One region of the Rhizobium sp. AC44/96 genome, then DNA from elsewhere that is predicted to be linked to it. Evidence: predicted binding sites of a transcription regulator. Region 1 holds the regulator's gene; the other holds the start of a gene.
What was found. Region 1 encodes LexA, which represses DNA repair genes until DNA is damaged. Its sites were predicted from a motif close to TGTTCNNNNTGTGTTCNG; they were not measured.
Positions count from the first base shown of each region.

Region 1 (7,277 bases):
GTCCTGCTTGTCGTGTGCGGCATGCTGTCGAGCCAGGTCGAGACATGGCAGGCAGGGACAGTAATGCTCGATACGCCAGTGACGACCACGGTCACCGGCCGCGTCGAGCGCAGGGAAGGGGACGGAGAAGGTCGGTGGCGCTATATCGTTGCTGTTACTGGTACCCGCGAACCGACACTTGGCCGACCTCCAGAACGTGTTTCGCTCGTGGCGCGCGGCGCCTCCACGCCGTTTGAAATCGGGCAGTGGGTGACCGGACGTGCTCGCCTGACCCCGCCGTCCGGCCCAGCCCTGCCGGGCCTGGATGACTTTTCGTTCGGAGCCTATTTCGACGGCGTCGGCGCGAACGGTTTCTTCTATGGCGCGCCAACAGCGACCGTGGCACCCGAGACCGGCGATAAGCGGCAATTTCTGGCGGAGGGGATCGAATATCTATACGGCCTCAGAAGCACGATTGGAGACCGCATTCGATCCATTCTTCCCGGTGACACCGGTGCCTTTGCAGCATCGCTTGTCACCGACGAGAGACGTGCGATCTCCCGCGAGACGACGGCAGCTCTAAGACAATCCGGCCTCGCCCACATTGTTGCGATTTCGGGGCTCAACATGGCTCTCTCCGCCGGTATCTTCTTTGTCGGTTTTCGAATGGCGCTCAGTCTCCTGCCATCGGTGGCCCAAGCCTACCCGACGAAGAAGATCGCCGCCGCCGGCGCTCTTTTGGCGTTGACCGCCTACTACATGATTTCGGGCTTTGCCGTGTCGGCTGAGCGGGCATATATCATGATGATGATCATGCTGGTTGCAGTGCTGTTCGATCGACCGTCGATTAGCCTTCGCAACGTCGCCTTGTCGGCGCTGGTGATCGTGATGCTGTCGCCGTCGGAGGTCCTGGGTCCCAGTTTCCAGATGTCCTTTGCGGCGACACTGGCGCTGGTCGCCGGCTATTCCATCTGGACCGGGCGAAGGCCGACCGACAACGCCTTTCTCAAGCTTCCATGGGTCATGCCGGTGGTCGCCGTCGCACGCTTCTTCGGCGGCATCGTGCTCACTTCCATGATCGGCGGCTTCTCGACGGCGTTGTTTTCGATTGAGCATTTCCATCGGCTGAGCTCGTACGGCTTGCCGGCAAATCTCATGGCGATGCCAGTCATATCCTTCGTTGTCATGCCCATGGGCATGCTTGCGATGTTGCTGACGCCCTTCGGTCTCGATGTGCTGCCGTGGAAGATCGCCGGCCTCGGGCTCGATGTCGTCATCGGGATCGCCAAGCTCGTGTCGTCCTGGGGTGGCAATGTCGATATCGGGCGCCTGCCGTCCTGGTATTTCCCGGTAGCGGTTCTCGGATTTCTGGTCCTTACTTTGCTGCGAACGCGTTTGCGCTATCTGGGCGCCGCCATCGTCGGTATCGCGACATTCACGGTGGCGCTGCTGCCTTCGTTGCCCGCACCTGACGTCGTTGTTGCGGAAGACGGATCCCTGGTGGCAATTCTGCGCGGAACCCGCATGGCTTCCAACCGGGAGCGACCGCCCGATTTCATCTTCGGCCAGTGGCAGCGAGCCCTCGCCGCCGAAGAGCATCAGCCTCCGGCGTTCATCAAGGCCACACTTCCCAAGAAGACGAAGGAGCGCAACGATCGATCATATGCTCTGTCGTTTGACGAACGACGAGCGGTGCTTCGAACAATGCGCAACGCTGCGGCGAATGGCACGGCAAACAGTTTCGTCTGCGTTAAAGGCGCCTGGTGTATTGCCACTCTCGATAACGGCTATATCGTCAACGTCATCGAGGATTTGGCCTATCTCGGGCCGGCTTGCGACGCCGCCGATATCGTCATTACCCCGGCCCGCATTCGTCTGCGCGAATGTCGGTCCGGCGCAATGCTTATTACCGGCCAAACTTTGCGTCGAAGCGGCGCGGTCGAAATCTGTATGGATCAGCAGGGCACACCAGTCCTGACAACGACGTACGATGGCCTATCACGCCCATGGCGCATACATCGCGCCTACGATTGGCGCAGCGGTACGTTTGACGTCGCCGTCAGTGATATCGGCGAATAAGCCCTACCAGCTTGCCCTGAACCTTTACGCGATCGGGTCCGAAGATGCGTGTCTCGTAGGCGGGGTTGGCCGCTTCGAGCGCAATGGATGCGCCCTTGCGGCGGAACCGTTTCAGCGTCGCTTCTTCGTCGTCGACCAGCGCCACGACGATATCGCCCGGATTGGCCGTATTGCCATTGCGGATGATCACCGTATCGCCGTCGAAAATACCGGCTTCGATCATCGAGTCGCCCTTGACCTCCAGCGCATAGTGTTCGCCTGAGCCGAGCATGTCGGCGGGGACAACGATGTCATGCGTGTTATTCTGGATTGCCGAAATGGGCACACCCGCCGCGATCCGGCCCATGACCGGCACGGAAACGGAGTTGCCGTTGTCGGCACTCGGTGCCGGCTTGGCCGGTGCCGGAGGCGTGACCAGCTGAGGCTTGCCAAGGCTCCCTTCGATGACGCTCGGCGAGAAGCCACGTCGTTGCTGAAGGCTCGGATTATAGGCCTCCGGAAGCTTGATCACCTCGAGCGCGCGTGCCCTGTTTGGCAGCCGGCGAATGAAGCCGCGTTCCTCTAGCGCGGTGATCAGCCGGTGAATGCCGGACTTGGACGCAAGGTCGAGCGCATCCTTCATTTCATCAAAAGACGGGGGCACGCCCGACTCCTTCATTCGCTCGTGAATGAAGAGGAGAAGTTCCTGTTGCTTGCGCGTGAGCATTGAAGTCGGACCCCAGGGTTGTGAAACAAAGCCAGAACAGACACTATATGTTCCATATGTGTTCCGCAAGTGGCTAAATTTTCGTAAAACTTGGCTCTGAATTGTCCGGTTTTTACACTTCATTCGATCTATGCGGCGGTAGCCTCTTGCATTGTCTCGCTTAGCAGCGCACATCATTCGCGATTTCGGGAGAGGATCTGCCATGAGTGAAGCTCATCCGCTGGACCACGTGGTGCTGCCCGTCGCCAATATCGACCTTGCCAGGGAGCGTCTCGGCAAGCTTGGGTTCACCGTCGCGGCGGATGCGCGTCATCCGTTCGGAACCGAAAACGCCTGCATCTTCTTCGCCGACAAAACATACCTCGAGCCGCTCGGTATCGCGAGCGCCGATGCCTATGACGCCTCGGTCAAGAAGGGCAATGTCTTCACTGCCCGCGATCGTGCTTTTCGCTTCCGCTGCGGCGATGACGGTCTATCAGCGGTCGTCTTCGGCACGGCCGATGCCGATCGCGATCACGCCCGCTTCAACGCTGACAGGATAAGCGGCGGCGAAATGCTGCAATTTGCTCGACCGATGAAGATGCCGGATGGTTCCGAGACGACCGCAGCCTTTCGGCTTGCCTTTGCTGCCGATCTTCGCGCCCCTGATTTCTTTCTGTTCACCTGCCAGCGGATCAATCCTCTGCCCATGGACCGCAAGGCGCTTGAGACACATGTCAATGGCGTAACCGGTATCGCCGAGATCGTGCTGGCGGCACCGGATCCCAAGGCGTTTGCCACATTCCTGCGGTTTGCCTCCGGCGTGGCGTCGGTGCGGGAGGAGGCGTTTGGTATCAGCCTTGCCACCCCGAACGTCCGCATCAGCATTTTGTCGGCGGATGGGTTGAATGCCTATTTCGATCTCGTCGCGCCCAGCGCGGATCGCGGTCTGCGTGGCGTCGGCATTGTCTACAAGGTTGCTGATCTCGCCGTGACAGAAGCGCATTTGGCTGCTAACGGGATCACCTACACGCGTAAGAACAATCGAATTCTGGTGAAGGCTGCGTCCGGGCAGGGCGCGCTCTTCGCCTTCGAGGAGAAACGATGAGCCAGACAAATTCCGAAGTAACCGTCGGCCAGGGTACCAGCCAGGTGGTGTTTTCGAACGCCGGCAAGCTCTCGCTGATCGCCGGCCCCTGCCAGATGGAGAGCCGTGATCATGCGTTCATGATTGCCGGCGTGCTGAAGGAACTCTGCGACAAGCTCGGCATCGGTCTCGTCTACAAGTCGTCTTTCGACAAGGCGAACCGGACGTCGCTCTCCGCCCAGCGCGGCATCGGCCTGGAAACGGCACTTGAGGTCTTTGCCGATCTCAAGAAGGAATATGGCTTCCCTGTTCTGACCGACATTCACACCGAAGAACAGTGCACCGAAGTCGCCACCGTCGTCGATATCTTGCAGATTCCGGCTTTCCTCAGCCGCCAGACCGATCTTCTGGTCGCTGCCGCCAAGACGGGTCGCACGATCAATGTGAAGAAGGGGCAGTTCCTCGCACCCTGGGACATGAAGAACGTCCTCAACAAGTTGAATTCGAGCGGCAATCCGAACATCCTGCTGTGCGAACGCGGTGCCTCTTTCGGTTACAACACGCTGGTCTCCGATATGCGCTCGCTGCCGATCATGGCGGCGATGGGCGCCCCTGTGGTTTTTGATGCCACGCATTCGGTCCAGCAACCCGGCGGGCAGGGCGGTTCGAGTGGCGGCCAGCGCGAGTTTGTCGAGACGCTGGCGCGCGCGGCGGTTGCGGTCGGTGTCGCCGGTGTGTTCGTCGAGACGCACGAAGATCCCGACAACGCGCCGTCGGACGGTCCGAACATGGTCTATCTCAAGGATATGCCGAGGCTTCTCGAAAAGCTTCTGGCCTTCGACGCGATCGCGAAAGGCTGACGTTCAAAAGACTGACATGTTCGTGTAATAGGCCACGCACGAACATCGCTGCGAAGCATGCGCAAAGCGCCATTGTAATTTGCGCATCTTCGATTAAGACGGATTTCAAACGATTTATCCACCCTCAAGCAGGAAAAGCCGATGACCGCAATTACCGACATTATCGCCCGCGAGATTCTCGACAGCCGTGGCAACCCCACGGTCGAAGTCGACGTGTATCTTGAAGATGGCAGCATGGGCCGCGCGGCTGTTCCGTCGGGCGCGTCGACCGGCGCGCACGAAGCCGTCGAACTCCGCGATGGGGGCAAGCGTTACCTCGGCAAGGGTGTTGAAAAGGCGGTCGAAGCCGCCAACACGGAAATCTTCGACGCCATCGGCGGCATCGACGCCGAAAACCAGATCCAGATCGACAACATCATGATCGAACTGGATGGCACGCCGAACAAGTCGCGCCTCGGCGCCAACGCCATCCTCGGCGTTTCGCTCGCCGTTGCCAAGGCTGCTGCCGAAGCTGCCGGTCTGCCGCTCTATCGCTACGTTGGTGGCGCTTCCGCGCACCTGCTGCCGGTTCCGATGATGAACATCATCAACGGTGGCGCACATGCCGACAACCCGATCGACTTCCAGGAATTCATGATCCTGCCGGTTGGCGCCGATTCGATCCGCGAAGCCGTTCGCATGGGCTCGGAAGTCTTCCACACCCTGCGTAAGGAACTCGCGGCTCAGGGCCACAACACCAACGTCGGTGACGAAGGCGGTTTCGCGCCGGGCCTGAAGAGCGCTCCTGAAGCCCTCGACTTCATCATGAAGTCGATCGAGAAAGCCGGCTACAAGCCTGGTGAAGACATCCACCTCGGCCTCGACTGCGCCTCGACCGAATTCTTCAAGGATGGCAAGTACGTTCTCGAAGGTGAAGGCCGCACGCTGGAACCGGGCGCCATGGCTGAATACCTGGCGCAGCTCGCTGCCCAGTATCCGATCATCTCGATCGAAGACGGCATGGCTGAAGACGATTGGGATGGCTGGAAGGCTCTGACGGATCTGGCCGGCAAGAAGGTTCAGCTGGTCGGCGACGATCTCTTCGTCACCAACTCGGCTCGCCTGCGCGACGGCATCAAGATGGGCGTCGCCAACTCGATCCTCGTCAAGGTCAACCAGATCGGTTCGCTGACCGAAACGCTCGACGCCGTCAACACCGCGCACAAGGCTGCCTACACCGCCGTCATGTCGCACCGTTCGGGCGAAACCGAAGATTCGACGATCGCCGATCTCGCCGTTGCCACGAACTGCGGTCAGATCAAGACCGGCTCGCTGTCGCGTTCGGATCGTCTTGCCAAGTACAACCAGCTGATCCGCATCGAAGAAGGCCTTGGCCCGCAGGCACAGTACGCCGGCCGTTCGATCCTTCGCGGCTAAGTCGTCTGATTTCAAGGATTTGGAGCCCGCGCCCTAACCGGCGCGGGTTTTTTGTTGCGCCGCGTTCATAGTCAACGGACGGTTAATCTCTGGCCGGTAGTCTCGTTCGCAAGGGTAATGCGTTTCGAGATGCGTGTATGTGGACCAAGCACCATAAGAAGAAAAAGATCGGCCGTTTCGTCATTCCGGCGATGACTGTCGCGTTTCTCTCCTATTTCGGCTATCATTGCATCCATGGCGATTACGGCCTGCGCGCAACGGAGGTGTTTGAGCGCACGCGCATCGCCCGGGAGAGGGAGCTGGCAACCCTGAAAGACAAGCGCGAGCATCTCGAGAGGCAGGTTGCGCTGCTGAGTGATGGCTCGATGGACAAGGATATGCTGGACGAAAAAGCGCGTCTTCAGCTCAATTTTTCTCGTGCCGACGAGATCGTCATATTCAATCATTATTCGAATTAACCGAAAACAAGTTAATCGAAATAAGCATATATTTATCAGTAGTTTAACGCCGAATACGAGCCATGCATTTATGGCATTGCTGTGGCGAAATTTCTTCCCTATGGTACGCGCCACCTAAGAACCGATAAACCCATAGGGAGGGTTGAATGGCGCCGCGAAAAAACGCGACCGTTTCCAGCCGCAAGACCAGCGCGAAACCAGCAGCTAAGGCATCGAATGGCGGCCCCGTCGCCGATTTCGATCGCGACGAGGAGCTGAAGGCCTATCGCGAGATGCTGCTTATCCGCCGCTTCGAAGAGAAGGCCGGCCAGCTTTACGGCATGGGCTTCATCGGCGGCTTCTGTCACCTTTATATCGGCCAGGAAGCTGTCGTCGTCGGCATGCAGATGGCGCAGAAGGAAGGTGACCAGGTCATCACCGCTTACCGCGACCACGGTCACATGCTGGCAACCGGCATGACCGCACGCGGCGTCATGGCCGAGCTGACCGGCCGCATTGACGGCTACTCCCGTGGCAAGGGCGGCTCGATGCACATGTTCTCCAAGGAGAAGCATTTCTACGGCGGTCACGGCATCGTCGGCGCCCAGGTGTCGCTCGGCACCGGTCTCGCCTTCGCCAACCGCTATCGCGGCAATGACAGCGTCTCGATCGCCTATTTCGGCGACGGCGCTGCCAACCAGGGTCAGGTCTACGAGAGCTTCAACATGGCTGCT
Region 1 covers NZ_LXKO01000039.1:243,939-251,215, forward strand. Annotated here, with positions in the region: gene A6U87_RS26670 (ComEC/Rec2 family competence protein) at 1-2,058, shown strand, start outside; gene lexA (transcriptional repressor LexA) at 2,039-2,764, opposite strand; gene A6U87_RS26680 (VOC family protein) at 2,967-3,851, shown strand; gene kdsA (3-deoxy-8-phosphooctulonate synthase) at 3,848-4,690, shown strand; gene eno (phosphopyruvate hydratase) at 4,832-6,106, shown strand; gene A6U87_RS26695 (septum formation initiator family protein) at 6,244-6,564, shown strand; gene pdhA (pyruvate dehydrogenase (acetyl-transferring) E1 component subunit alpha) at 6,711-7,277, shown strand, end outside.

Region 2 (7,277 bases), on a different contig from region 1:
TTCCTCGACGGTGTAGAAGCTCAGGCGCACCGGAATGCCGAAGCGATCGCGCAACGGCGTGGTGAGCAGGCCAAGGCGTGTGGTGGCGGCGACCAGGGTGAACTTCGAAAGGTCGATCTTGACCGAACGGGCGGCAGGTCCTTCGCCAATGATCAGGTCAAGCTGGAAGTCTTCCATCGCAGGATAGAGGATTTCCTCGACGGCCGGGCTGAGGCGATGAATTTCATCGATGAAGAGCACGTCGCGCTCTTCGAGATTGGTCAGAAGCGCGGCAAGGTCGCCGGCCTTGGCGATAACCGGGCCCGAGGTCGAGCGAAAGTTGACGCCGAGTTCCTTGGCCATGATCTGGGCCAGCGTCGTCTTGCCGAGGCCCGGCGGGCCGACAAAGAGAACGTGGTCCAGCGCTTCGCCTCGGTTCTTTGCGGCCTCGATGAAGATCTTCAGGTTGGCGCGCGCTTCCGCCTGGCCGGTGAACTCGTCCAGCGACTGCGGGCGCAGCGTCACATCCAGGTCTTCGCCTCGCTTTTCCGAGGATATCAGGCGCGCGGCGTCGCTCATGCTGGCACTTTCCAATCTTCAAACACTGTGGACCAATACACCAAGCCGGCCATTTTGGCACCCTGCGGAGATGCTTCGGTCACCGCGCCAGCTCCTTCAGGCCGAGGCGGATAAGCTTGGCGCTGTCGGCGCCTTCGCCGGCGGTCTTCATCGCCGCGGCCACGGCGTTGGCGGCCTGGTCGCGGGAATAGCCGAGGTTCGTCAACGCCGAGACGGCATCGGCAACCGGTGCGGCGGCAACACCTTCGCCCAGTTCCTGCTTCAGGCCGATATTGGCAGATGCTTCGCCAGCAAAGGCCGGCGCCTTGTTCTTCAGTTCGGTGACGATGCGCACCGCAACCTTCGGGCCGACGCCCTGGGCGCGGGAAACGGCGGTGCGGTCCTGCAGGGCGATGGCGTTTGCAAGCTCGCTCGGCGTCAGCGTCGAAAGGACCGCGAGCGCCACCTTGGCGCCAACGCCCTGAACGCTTTGCAGCAGGTTGAACCATTCACGCTCCAGCGCGGTCATGAAGCCGAAGAGCTTGAGCTGGTCCTCGCGGACGTAGGTTTCAATGAAAAGGATGCAGGCCTCGCCCACAGAGCCGAGGCGCGACAGCGTGCGTGCCGAACAGAAGGCGACGTAGCAGACGCCGTGTACGTCGACGAGGACATAGTCGTCGCCGATTTCGTCGATGGTGCCTTTGAGCTTGCCGATCATGAATTGGGTCCGTCAGGGGTAGGTTTCGGGATTGATAAGGCAAAGAAAAGCGGCGGACGGTCCGCCTCCGTCACGACGATCACCCGGCCAGGGCTGCCTGCCGCATACGGTTGCCTCCGCGATTGTGGGCATGGCAGATCGCGATGGCAAGCGCGTCGGCGGCATCGTCACCCTTGAACTCGACCTTCGGCATCAGGATCTTCAGCATCATGTGGATCTGCCGCTTTTCGCCATGGCCGACGCCGATCACCGATTTCTTGACCGCATTGGGGGCATATTCCGCGACCTGCAGCCCGGCGCGGGCAGGGACCAGCATGGCGATACCGCGCGCCTGCCCGAGTTTCAGGGTGGCAACGGCGTCCTTGTTGACGAAGGTCTGCTCCACGGCGGCTTCATCCGGCTGATAGCTGTGAACGACTTCCGCCAGTCCGTCATGCAACTGGCACAGGCGCGAGGCGAGATCCATGTCGCCGTCCGAGGTAACCGTACCGGAGGCGACGAAGCGCAGCGAGTTGCCGAGCGTTTCGATGACGCCCCAGCCGGTGCGGCGCAGGCCGGGGTCAATGCCGATGATGCGAATCGTATTTTGCATGCTTCACCCTATTGCAGTTGTAAAATAACTGCCATCGATATGTGAACAAAACAAAAACATTGCCTGATTTCGAGTGTTGCCGTTTACGTCAATTTAAACTCCGTGCGCAACTTTTGGTCCATAAAATGTGAGAGGAGCCGGCTTCTCCGGAAGCAAAGGCTCCCCGTTTTCTGTTTTCAGGTCTGCCGATCGGACGTTCGCGCGTCCGGTCGTCATGTGCCGTTCCGGAAGGGGTTCGTCGTTCCATGGCTCAGAGATTCCAGTCCCTGTCGTTCAAGGTCATTGCTACATTTATTCTGCTGACTGCGCTGTCCATCGCGGTCATTAACGGTCTTGCCTATTTCGCCAGCAGCCGCATTTCCGGCGAGCAGGCGTTGAAGGCCAAGGAGAGCGTGCTCATCTTCCGCGGCGACATGCTGCAGGAACAGTTGCAGCAGCTCGAAAACCAGTCGAATTCCATCGCGCGCATCGAGGCGCTGCAGATGTCGATCACCAGCCTGAAGAGCGGCTGGAAGACGATCGAGAAGACCTCGGGCGATGCCCGCGCCGAACTGAAGAAGGTCTTCATTACCAACAATCCGAACCCGGCCGATCAGCGCGAGAAGCTGCTGAAGCCGGATGCGCCGAGCGGTTTCTACTATTCGAACCATGAGACGACGCAAAGCGAGGTTGCCCGCGACCTCGAGAACACGCCGTTCAGCGACCTGCTGATCGCCGATCTCGATGGCAATGTGCTCTACTCCTACAAGAAGGGCGACGAGTTTGCCGAGAATCTGAAGGCGGATGCCTGGAAAGCGACGGGGGCGGGGCTGGCCTTCAGCAAGGCTCTCGAGAACGCGAAGAAGGCGACCGACGATTCCGCGCCGGCGGCGTTCTCCGGACTTCGCGTCGATGCGGCGACCGGCAAGGCCGCGATCTTTTACGCGGTGCCGATCGTCAAGCTCGGGGCGCCGAAGGGGATCTTCCTCTTCAAGGTGCGTGACGACATCTTCACCAACATCCTGGCAAAGGGCATCGTGTCGGGCAGCACCGCGCAGGCGGCAATCGTGTCCGACGATGGCTCCGCCGTTGCGGTCGACGCAAGCGGCAAGCTTGTCACGCTGGATACGGCCCCCTTCACCTTTGTGAAGGATGCGCTGGCCAGCAGTGCCATGACGGTCGACGATTTTAGCCGAGCGGACGGCGCAGCACGCGCCTATGTCAAGGGCATCGATTATCAGGGCGGGCGCTATCTCGTGGTGGAGAGCGTGCGCCTCAGCGAGATCAATGCCGGCTCGATCGAAATCGCCAGCCTGTTGACGATGATCGCGATTGCCGTTCTTATCGTCATGGCCATTGCCACCGGTATCATTACCAAGATGCTGTTTTCGCCGCTGGCGAAGCTTGCCGGTGTCACGCGCGAGGTTGCTGACGGCAATCTCGCTGTCGACATCGGCAGCCAGAACCGTGGCGACGAGATCGGCACCATGGCCAAAGCCCTGGCGCGCTTCAAGCAGTCGCTGATCGAGAGCCGGGAGATGGAGGCTGCAAGCACCGAGACCCGTGCTCGCGCCGAACGGGACCGCCAGCAGCACATGGCGGAGCGCGAAGCGGAAGCGAAAACCCTGCAGGACGTCGTTGAATCGATCGACGAGGGCCTGCATCATCTGGCGAATGGCGATCTTGCCTATCAGATCGACCGCCGTTTCCCGAACGAGCTGGAGGGCCTGCGCGTCAACTTTAACCAGGCGCTCGCCGCACTCAGCGAAACGATGACCGCGATCGGCGGAAACTCGATGGCTGTGCGTGGCGGCTCCGAAGAGATGCGCACCGGCGCCGACGAACTGGCGGGCCGTACAGAGCGGCAGGCGGCATCGATCACCGAGACCGCGAATGCCATCGACGCGATCACCCAATCCGTCCGCGTTCAGATCGAGCGCGCCGAGCAGGCCGAGCGCATCGCACGGGACACGAAGCGTGAGACGACCGGGTCCGGCCAGATCATGCGGGACACGATTGCCGCCATGGAAGCCATTCAGGCATCGTCGCGGCAGATCAATTCGATCATCACCGTGATCGATTCCATCGCCTTCCAGACGAACCTTCTGGCCCTGAACGCCGGCGTCGAAGCCGCCCGTGCCGGCGAGGCAGGTAAGGGGTTTGCGGTCGTCGCCATGGAAGTGCGCGAACTGGCGCAGCGCTCGTCGAGCGCGGCCAAGGAGATCGCCAACCTGCTACAGAAATCCACTCATGAGGTGGAGGCGGGCGTTGCCCTGGTCGAGCGGGCAGGTGAGGCGTTGACCGGGATCGGCAGCCACGTCGAGGCCATCAACGGCCAGATCAGCGAGATCATGGAATCGACCCGCGAGGAGGCCGATACGCTTCGGCAGATCAACGCCGCCGTGGCCGAACTCGATACGATGACGCAGCAGAATGCGGCCATGGTCGAAGAGACCACCGCAGCGATCCACCGGCTTGCCACCGAGGCGGTCGAGATGGACCGGCAGCTTGCAAACTTTACCCTGGCGCCGAGCCACTACCAGCATAGCGCAGAGGTGCATGTGCTGCGTCGCAAGGGCTGATCGAACAACGAAGGAAAAGCCCGTATTTGCGGGCTTTTCCACTCTCCCGCCCCGAAGGTGCCGAGAATGCTGTCGGCGCAAACCGATCCAGATCAGATATTGACGACGCTGCGACGCAGGCCGCTCGCCAATGTCGTGCTGCTGAAGTTTCTCACCTCACGCCCTGAAGGTGTGCGTGTCCATCAGCTTGTGTCGGGCGATCGTGTCGCGACGCTCCTGCTGATCGACCACGCGTTCAGCGAATATGATCTTGCGACTTATCCTGATGCGCATGCGTCGGCGATCATCGCCAGTGATGAACCGGAGATGACGCGCTCGCTGCTGCCGTTTGTGCCGCGTGACCGCGTGCTTGTCTTCAAGCTTTGCTCCGGCGATGACAGGGCGATCGTTGGAGAGGCGTTTCCGATGGAGAGACGGACCTCCTTCATCTCCTACACCTCGACGGATTTTTCTCTGACTGGTGAAACGGCGCGCATCGGAACGGTCACTGCAGAAGCGCCCTTTCATCTTTTTGCTGCACAGGGCCATCGTGCCGCGTGGCTGCAACCGCTCATGGAGCGTGGGGAGGCGTTCACCTCCACAGCGGAGGTCGACGGCGAGTGCCTGTCCGGCTGTTTCGCCTTTAAAATCGATGGCGACATATGGGAAATCGGTGGTGTCTATACGCTTCCCGAGGCGCGTGGTCGCGGTCTGGCTCGCGGTGTCGTTCAAGCGGCACTTGCTGAACTGAAACGCCGGGGACTTGTTGCTCGCTATCAGGTGGAGGACACGAACCTGCCTTCCATCCGATTGGCCGAGGCCCTTGGAATGACGCGGTTTCTCACGTTAACCCACTACATCAGCGCAACGGTTGCGGGCCGGTGATGCGGCGCGACGCTGCTTGTCGTTACAGCCGTCGCTATGCCACCGACGCGGAAGACGGTGTGGCAATTGTCGCCGGGAATGCAGCGGGCGGTCGGGCTGCCCGAAGCCTGTGTTTCCCGACGCTGTTGACAGCCGAAGGCCTGTTCGCCTATCCAATGCACACGGTAATGGATTCTGCCGGACCAATAATGGTCGAACCGCTTCCCCGACGAAGCTGATGACTCCTACTCAACGCGCTGACGCGAAGGAGTAGAGTCGTGCCTGGAACTAAGTCATCCTTGTCTTGTCGTTTTGATACGAGCGCCGGAGGAAACTTCTGATGGGTTTCTCCGAGCTTGTCGGCCTGCGCCTGCGGCAGGTCCGCGCCTTGTTGAAATGGGCCGCCGTCGTCACGCCGATGGCCATTGTGGTCGGTTCGCTCGTTGCGCTGTTTCTCTGGGCGCTTGATGAGGCCACCGCGCTCCGCTTCGATTATCCCTGGCTGATCTATGCCATGCCGGTCGCCGGTTTCGCGATGGTCTTCGTCTATGGCCGTTTCGGCGGTGCTGCTGAGGGTGGAAACAACCTGATCGTCGACCAGATCCACGAACCCGATGGCGGCGTGCCGTTGCGGATGGCGCCGTTCATCCTGGTTTCGACCGTCGTCACTCATCTCGTCGGCGGCTCGGCGGGTCGTGAGGGGACCGCGGTGCAAATGGGAGGGAGCCTCGCGAGTTCCTTCGGGCGGATGTTCAGGCTGAGCCCGGCCGAGACGCGCATCCTGTTGATGGCGGGCATCGCGGCCGGTTTCGGCGCTGTGTTCGGCACGCCGATTGCGGGTGCCGTGTTCGCACTCGAGGTGCTGACGATCGGTCGCATCCAGTATGAGGCCCTGCTGCCCGCGCTGCTGGCGGCGATCGTCGCGGACTGGACCTGCCATGCCTGGGGCATCGAGCACACCCGATATCACATCAGCTTTCTTGAGAGCGCGGCCGTCGGCTTTCACCTGCAGCCGCTGCTGCTTGTCAAGGTAACCATGGCCGCCGTCGCCTTCGGGATCATGGCGCATCTCTTCGCGGAGGTGTCGCATCGGCTTTCGGCTGTGCTGAAGAGCGCGATACCTTATGCGCCGCTGCGTCCGGTGCTGGCCAGCGCGGTGCTGCTGTTGCTCGTTTATCTGCTTGGCACGCGCGAATATCTGGGGCTAGGCGTCTGGTCGCCCAATCCCGGGGATGCGACCATTCCGGGTTTCTTCCAGCCTGGGCATGTCGATTACTGGAGCTGGTTCTGGAAAACGCTGTTTACGGTTGTGACCCTGAGTTCCGGCTTCAAGGGTGGCGAGGTGACGCCGCTGTTCTTTATCGGTGCAGCGCTCGGAAGCGCCCTGGCGGGCGTTCTCGGCGCGCCGGTCGATCTCTTCGCGGCACTCGGTTTCGTCGCGGTTTTCGCGGGCGCCACCAACACGCCGCTCGCTTGCCTCATCATGGGCATGGAATTGTTCGGCACCACCCACGCGGTCTATCTCGCCGTGGCTTGTTTCGTCTCCTATCTCTTCAGCGGGCATTCCAGCATCTACCTAGCGCAGCGGGTCGGTATCCCGAAGACGATGGGGCGTAGCGATCTTCCGGCGGGCGTTGCGGTGCGTCACCTTCGCGAGCATCGGCCGCCGGGCGAGTGATCCTCGAAAAGCCGTTCGCCTTTGCAGGCACGGCATGGCGGCGGTGGCGACCCGCTACCGTCGTTTTTCTTCCGACGCCCTTTGGTCGGCCTGTGCGAGCACCTACATAGGGCATTCAGTCCAATTACCGACAGGCCCTCCCATGGTTCCCTTCTCGATTCTCGATCTCTCCCCTGTTCCGGAAGGCGGTACGATCCGTCAGTCCCTGGATGCTTCGGCGCGGATGGCGCAGAAAGCCGAGGAATTCGGATACAACAGGTTCTGGCTGGCCGAGCATCACGGCATGCCGGGCATTGCCAGTGCGGCGACGGCGGTGGTGATCGGTCACGTCGGCGCGGCGACGAAGCG
Region 2 covers NZ_LXKO01000018.1:21,497-28,773, forward strand. Annotated here, with positions in the region: gene ruvB (Holliday junction branch migration DNA helicase RuvB) at 1-558, opposite strand, end outside; gene ruvA (Holliday junction branch migration protein RuvA) at 638-1,255, opposite strand; gene ruvC (crossover junction endodeoxyribonuclease RuvC) at 1,335-1,847, opposite strand; gene A6U87_RS16820 (methyl-accepting chemotaxis protein) at 2,093-4,408, shown strand; gene A6U87_RS16825 (GNAT family N-acetyltransferase) at 4,475-5,272, shown strand; fluoride riboswitch at 5,427-5,506, shown strand; gene A6U87_RS16830 (voltage-gated chloride channel family protein) at 5,592-6,929, shown strand; gene A6U87_RS16835 (LLM class flavin-dependent oxidoreductase) at 7,072-7,277, shown strand, end outside.
Region 2: a site for LexA is predicted at 1,889-1,906, ahead of ruvC (crossover junction endodeoxyribonuclease RuvC). Genes of this name have one in related genera too.